DNA from 2 places in the Micromonospora sp. NPDC049089 genome. Region 2 is predicted to be linked to the other one. Evidence: riboswitches for the same ligand, from Rfam matches in the RefSeq annotation. Region 2 holds a riboswitch; the other holds the start of a gene.
The links. A riboswitch is a leader RNA that binds a small molecule or an ion and turns the genes downstream of it on or off. The one in region 2 is predicted to bind cobalamin.
Positions count from the first base shown of each region.

Region 1: linked by a shared signal. The riboswitch ahead of AB0B48_RS19690 (acyl-CoA thioesterase) and the one ahead of AB0B48_RS15620 (ribonucleoside-diphosphate reductase subunit alpha) in region 2 are both predicted to bind cobalamin.

Region 1 is NZ_JBEZEH010000112.1:1,593-4,923, reverse strand. It holds gene AB0B48_RS19700 (helix-turn-helix domain-containing protein) at 1-388, opposite strand, end outside; gene AB0B48_RS19695 (hypothetical protein) at 614-1,009, opposite strand; gene AB0B48_RS19690 (acyl-CoA thioesterase) at 1,118-1,630, opposite strand; cobalamin riboswitch at 1,760-1,977, opposite strand; gene AB0B48_RS19685 (copper resistance protein CopC) at 2,099-3,331, shown strand, end outside.
Region 2 is NZ_JBEZEH010000077.1:23,039-26,369, forward strand. It holds gene AB0B48_RS15620 (ribonucleoside-diphosphate reductase subunit alpha) at 1-1,509, opposite strand, end outside; cobalamin riboswitch at 1,702-1,919, opposite strand; gene AB0B48_RS15625 (enolase C-terminal domain-like protein) at 2,352-3,331, shown strand, end outside.

The DNA.
Region 1 (3,331 bases), on a different contig from region 2:
GCAGCAGCTGACTAACTGGCACATCCGGGGTGAATTCGGCCAGGTAGGGCCGGGAAGTGTCATACAGTATCAGGTCCCCCACGCCGAAATCTGTGCGCTGGCCGTCTTGCGTGATCATGCCGCCACCGCGCACAAGGCAACCCAGCTTGAACACCTCGGGATCGGCCTGCCGAATGAGCTTGGGAGTGCGGTGGACCGAGTGCGGCATCGTGGTCATTAATGTCGCCTGCACGGGACCGAACTCGCTGATTCCGACCTGAGCCCGAAATCCGGGCTCCCACTGCGAATCACAGCGTAAATCGTAGGGCACCCAGAGCTTCGAGTTTACCTCGCGCCAGAAGGCGAACCCGTCTTCAACCGGGACCTCGGTGGTGCTGACTACGTCCATGACTCACCTTCGCGCTGTCGCTGCCGGGGTCAGATCACGATAGCTTGGCGTCGATATAACGGCGTTGCGAGGTTATGGTGCCGGTCAGGCATTGAGGGCTTTTCATCGTGATGGGCCTGGTCGCGATGGGTGGCAGGCAGCGTGTGTCGACATAGGACGTGGCTCCCGGCAAGACAGCAGTCGACCAAGATCCGATGCCCCAACCGGGAGCCTCGCTGTGCTGTCTTACCCGGCGCCCAGGCTCTCGATCACCCGCATGCTCGTCGGCCCGCCCGTGGCGTATGCCTCGGCGCCGCGCGCCTGGGCAAGCTGCACGCCCACGTATCCCACAGCGCCGGCACCGCCGTGCACCAGGACCTTCTGCCCGGCGCGGAGTCCGGCCCGGTCGACCAGCCCCTCCCAAGAGGTGACCGCCGCCAAGGGCAACACGGCGGCCTCCCGCATCGAGAGTGCGTTCGGCTTGCGGGCCAGCAGTCGGGCGTCCACGGCGGCGTACTCGGCCAGCGAGCCCTGCAGGTTGCCGACGCCCCCGCACAGCCCGTACACCTCGTCCCCCGGCTCGAAGTCGGTCACCTCCGCGCCGACAGCCGCCACGACGCCGGCAAGGTCCAGGCTAAGCATTCCCACTCTCCGTGATCGAGACTTCACGTGGACGCTATCCGAGCAGATCGACGGCGGGGCGGGTTCCTCGGACCGCGCCGGCGCCGCGACGGGCGCACCGCGCACGGGTCAGTCGTCTTCGGCACCGTCGAGCAGCGCGCGCCGCAGCGCCAGCCGGTGCTTCCGGCGGATCTCCGCCTCCCGGTACCGCCGCCGGTCACCGTCGGTCTCCGGTAGCAGCGGCGGCACCGTTCGAGGCTGGCCGTCGTCGTCGATCGCGACCATGACCAGGTGAGCGGTGGCCACGTCGGTGGGCGGCACCGCCCGGTCCCACCGGTCGGCGGTCACCTTGACCGCCACCTCCATCGAGCTGCGACCGGCCCAGGTGATCCGGGCGTCGACGTGCACGACGTCGCCGACCCGCACCGCGCGCAGGAATGCGGTCTCGTCGATCGCGGCGGTCACCGCCGGCCCGTCGGAGTGGCGGGCGGCGACCACCCCGGCCACCGAGTCGATGAGGTTGAGGATCCGGCCGCCGTGGACCGTACCCATCAGGTTGGTGTGGTGCTGGTCCATGATCTGCGACAGGGTCAGGTGCGACGCCGACGGCGCTCGGCCGGCGATCGTGGTGGTGTCGTGCACAGCGGTAGTCCGTCCCTCGGGAAACCACACCGCCGGAACACGGGCACACGCTGACGAGGACACACCGGCGCACACCGCCCCGGCACGTCACCCGCTCAGCCCACCCGCGAGGCCGACGGCAGCGCACACGGTCGTGTACGCGGCGCGGGCAGGTCTTCGGACTCGCGGGCCCGACCGGCTCCACGCCGGTCCCCTACTGGCCGTCGCTTCCCAGGCCACTGGCCCAGTGCTGATGACGGCGGTCGTTCCCACTCACCGCTGCGGGGCAGCCCCGGATTCCCACCGGGTTCCCTCTTACGACGCCCGGCCAGCTCACGACCGGGCGAACCAGCGCCACCGGGAGCATAGCTGGCCAGGAGCGACGGCCCCTCAGCCCGGCCGACCACCCGGGAGGTGTTCGGCTTTAGCCATGTGAGGAAAAAGTTCGTCACCTCTTGTAAAAAGTCTCCGCCCAGTGAGGATATTCAGATGCGTCGTCACCCTCAGATTCCTGGGCGGGTGGTCTCGGGCCTCCTCGCGCTCCTCCTCGCCTCGGCGGTCGCTCTCCTCGCGTCCGCCCAGCCCGCCGCAGCTCACGGGACCCTCGCGATGTCCACACCGGCGAGCGGCGCAACCGTGCGCGAGCCGTTGACGTCGGTGCAGCTGTTCTTCACCGAGAAGGCCGCTGCCAACGCGTTCTTCACTATCACCGCGCCGGGTGGCATCCGGGTCGACAATGGCTGGTCGTACGGGGAGCCCAAGCCCTTGGACAAGCCGGTGCGCGAGTACTTCCTGGTCAACGGCCAGTTCGAGCCACGCGAGTACACGACCGGGTTCCCCGCGACGGTGGCGGTCGCGCACCTGCCGGCCAAGGGCCAGTACTCGGTGAGCTACCTGTCGGTCGCCTCGGACGGCGACCCCGTACGCGGCACCTTGACCTTCCGCTACGACGGGCCGGTGACGGCGGCGCCCAAGGGGTGGAGCCCGCCGTCGACCCAGCCGGATCCGGCGCTGTTGGCCACCGCCGAGCAACACGGGTCGTCCGGGCAGGCGTCGGCGGTGCCGACAGTCGCTGCCGAGACGGCGGTTCCACCGTCCGCGGCAGCGGCTGCGCCGACCGGATCGACTGACGAGAGCGGCCCCGGAGCGGTCACGTGGGTCGGCCTGGCGGTGGTCGCCGCGGCGGCCGCGGCGGCCGGATTCGTCGTCTGGCGTCGGAGGACGACCCCCACCGGCAGGCCCGCCGGCCGGGGCCGTACCGCGTCGGCGACATCCGCTCGACGCGGCGCCGGCACCCGTCCCGCGACCAGGACCGCCGGCACCAGGATCGCCAACGCCAAGGCCACCGGCGCCAAGGGCGCTGGTAGCAAGCCCGCCGTTGCCAGGACCGGCGGCGGCAGAGAGGTCGGTGGCAGGACCGTCGCAGACAGGAGCCTCGCGGCGACCGGCAGCGGTACGCAGACCTCGGACGGTAAGCGGCGACCCAGCACCGTGCCGGCCGCGCGTAAGGACACCGCCGTCGTCGTGGCCCGGACCGGCGTCGCTGTCGATCCACCTCCGACCGGTGAGGACGCGAAAGCCCTCGCCACGACGGACAGTCGACCGCCCGTCGACTCCGGGGCATCGCCCGACCCGGATCTCGCCACGGCGACGCCCGGGTCCCGGCTGAGCAACACCAGCCTGGCACTGTTCGTCGGTACCCTGGTGCTGGCCCTGCTCGGC
Region 2 (3,331 bases):
CTGAAGGCCCATCAGCCCGAGCCCGACGGGCCGCCAGCGGGGGTTGCTCGCCGCCGCCTGCGCGGTCGGGTAGTAGTTGATGTCGATGACCCGGTCGAGGAAGGTCACAGCGGTCCGCACCGTGGCGCGCAGCCGCTCCCAGTCGATGCCGTCGGCGGTGAGGTGGGCGGCGAGGTTCACCGAGCCGAGGTTGCACACGGCCGTCTCGGCGTCACTGGACACCTCGACGATCTCGGTGCAGAGGTTGGACAGGTGCACCACGTTGCCCGGCTCGGCGGTCTGGTTGCAGAGCCGGTTCGACGCGTCCTTGAAGGTCATCCAGCCGTTGCCGGTCTGGGCGAGGGTCCGCATCATCTTCCCGTACAGCTCCCGGGCCGGGACCTGCCGCACGTAGCGGCCCTGCGCCTCGGCCTGCCGGTACGCGGCGTCGAACCGCTCCCCCCACAGGTCGGGCAGCTCGGGCACCTCCTGCGGGTCGAACAGCGACCACAGCTCGTCGGCCTCGACCCGGCGCATGAACTCGTCCGGCACCCAGTTGGCCAGGTTCAGGTTGTGGGTGCGGCGGGCGTCCTCGCCGGTGTTGTCCCGCAGTTGCAGGAACTCCTCGATGTCCGGGTGCCACGGCTCCAGGTAGACGCAGGCAGCGCCCTTGCGTCGGCCACCCTGGTTGACCGCGGCGACGCTCGCGTCCAGCGTGCGCAGCCACGGCACGATCCCGTTGGACTGCCCGTTCGTGCCCCGGATCAGCGCGCCCCGGGAGCGGACCCGGGAGTACGCGATGCCGATGCCCCCGGCGAACTTGGACAGGTTGGCGACCTGGGCGTACCGGGCGTAGATCGAGTCCAGCTCGTCGAGCGGAGAGTCGACCAGGTAGCAGGAGGACATCTGGGTGTGCCGGGTGCCGGAGTTGAACAAGGTCGGTGAGCTGGGCAGGTAGGCCAGGCTGGACATCAGCCGGTAGAAGTCCACCGCCTCGTCCGCCGTCCGGGACAGGCCGCAGGCCACCCGCAGCAGCCAGTACTGCGGGGTCTCCAGCACCAGTCGGCTGGTGGGGTGGCGCAACAGGTAGCGGTCGCACACAGTGCGCAGGCCGAAATACTCGAACCGGCGGTCGCCGTCCGGGTCGATGGCGTGGTCGAGCGTCGCGGCGTGTGTGGCGACGAACGCGGCGGTGTCGTCACCGATGAGGCCCTCGGCGTGGCCGACCCGGATCGCCGCGCTGAACGAGGTGATGCCCTGTCGCCGCACCTCCTTGTCGACGTAGCCGGCCAGCAGCCGCGCGGCCAGACGCGAGTACTGCGGCTCCTCACCGATCATCTCGGCGGCGGTCTGGATGGACAGCCGGTCGAGTTCGGCAGTGGTCGCGCCGTCGTAGAGGCCGCTGATGGTGCGGGTGGCCACCCGCAACGGGTCGACGTCGGTCAGGTCGTCGGCCCACCGCTCGACCGCCCGGACGATCTTGTTCACGTCCACGGGTTCGGTGCCGCCGTCACGCTTGCGGACCTGCATCGGCGTCCGCCGCACTGTCGCGTCGCCGCTGGCCGGGACTACCTCGGTGACTGTCACCACTCGCTCCTCGGAGTTCGAGACCTGGTGGCCCGGACGCGAGGAGACAGACACCGACGGACGCCACGCCGGCCCCGGCGTGGGTCAGGTGGCGTCAGCCGTCCCACGCGGCCTCGGACCGCCGCCCACCCGGGTGCGGGTACGCGGCGCGCTGGCAGGTCTTCGGACTCGCGGGCACGACCGGGCTCGCCGGTCTCCTACTGGCCGTCGCTTCCCAGGCCGATGGTGGCCCAGTGCTGATGACGGCTGTCGTTCCCACTCACCGCTGCGGGACAGTCCCGGATTTCCACCGGGTTCCCTGTTGCCTCGAACCGCACCGGATGAGCGGCCGAACCAGCTGCGTTCGACACCATATATAGGGACGCAGCCGTTGTCACACCCCACATGTCGGTCTCGGGCGTGTCGACGGCGATGCGGTGACCATCGTCACCAACCCCCGGGAGCACACTGCGGCCGACCGATGCCGGGCACCGGAGACGAGGCTCTGCGCACGGGTGTCGACATTCGACAAAGATTTGACGTATCGAGGCCACAGCACTGGAGACCAGGCCCATACGTCGTCGTCGATACCTCGCGACGGGCCGGAACATCCAATCTCCAGGGTCCGCCGCGCGCGTCACCTTCGCCCGCCAACCGGCATGATCGGAGTCAAGGCGGCGCGACCCGAGAGGGCAAACATCATATGTCTGCACGCCCGAGGTGATCGACAACGTTGACGTGCCGGAGCGGCCCTCCGTATACTCCCAGTGATCATCTGATCTTTAGCCTAGCCGGGCGAGGAGCGCATGCCGCAGATCACTGCCGTCACCGTCGAAGACGTCCGCTTCCCCACCTCCCTGACCGCTGACGGGTCAGACGCCATGAACAAGGACGGCGACTACTCGGCGGCCTACGTCGTCCTGCACACCGACGGCGTCGACGGCGTGGGCGCGCCACTCGCGGGGCACGGCCTGACCTTCACCATCGGCCGAGGCAACGACATCGTCGCGGCGGCGGCAGTCCACCAGGCACAGCTCCTCGTGGGCCAGGACGTGGCAACGATGGCAGCGGACATGGGCGCGGTCTACCGCCTGCTCACCTCCGACTCGCAACTGCGGTGGCTCGGCCCCGAGAAGGGCGTCGTCCACCTGTCCCTCGCCGCCGTGTTGAACGCGTCGTGGGACCTGGTCGCCCGGGTCGCCGACAAACCGCTGTGGCGGCTGCTCGTCGACATGACCCCCGAGCAACTCGTCGACATCGCGGACCTGCGCTACCTGTCCGACGCGCTGACCCGCGACGAGGCACTGGCCATCCTGCGGGCCAAGGAGAGCACGAAGGCCGCCCGCCTCGCCGAACTCGACCGGACCGGCTACCCCGCCTACACCACATCGGCGGGCTGGCTCGGCTACGGCGACGACAAGCTGCGCCGACTGTGCCAGGAGGCGGTCGACACCGGCTACGGCTACGTCAAGCTCAAGGTGGGCGCCAACCTCGACGACGACATCCGCCGATGCGCCATCGCACGGGAGATCCTCGGCCCGGATCGCAACCTGATGATCGACGCCAACCAGGTGTGGGACGTCGGTCAGGCCATCGAGTGGGTCACCGCCCTCGCCCGCTTCACGCCACTGTGGATCGAGGAGCCGACCAGCCCTGACGACATCCTGGGCCACGCGGCCGTCCGCCGCGCCGTCGCTCCGATCGGCGTCGCCACCGGCGAACACTGCCACAACCGGGTGATGTTCAAGCAGCTCTTCCAGGCCGAGGCCATCGACTTCTGCCAGCT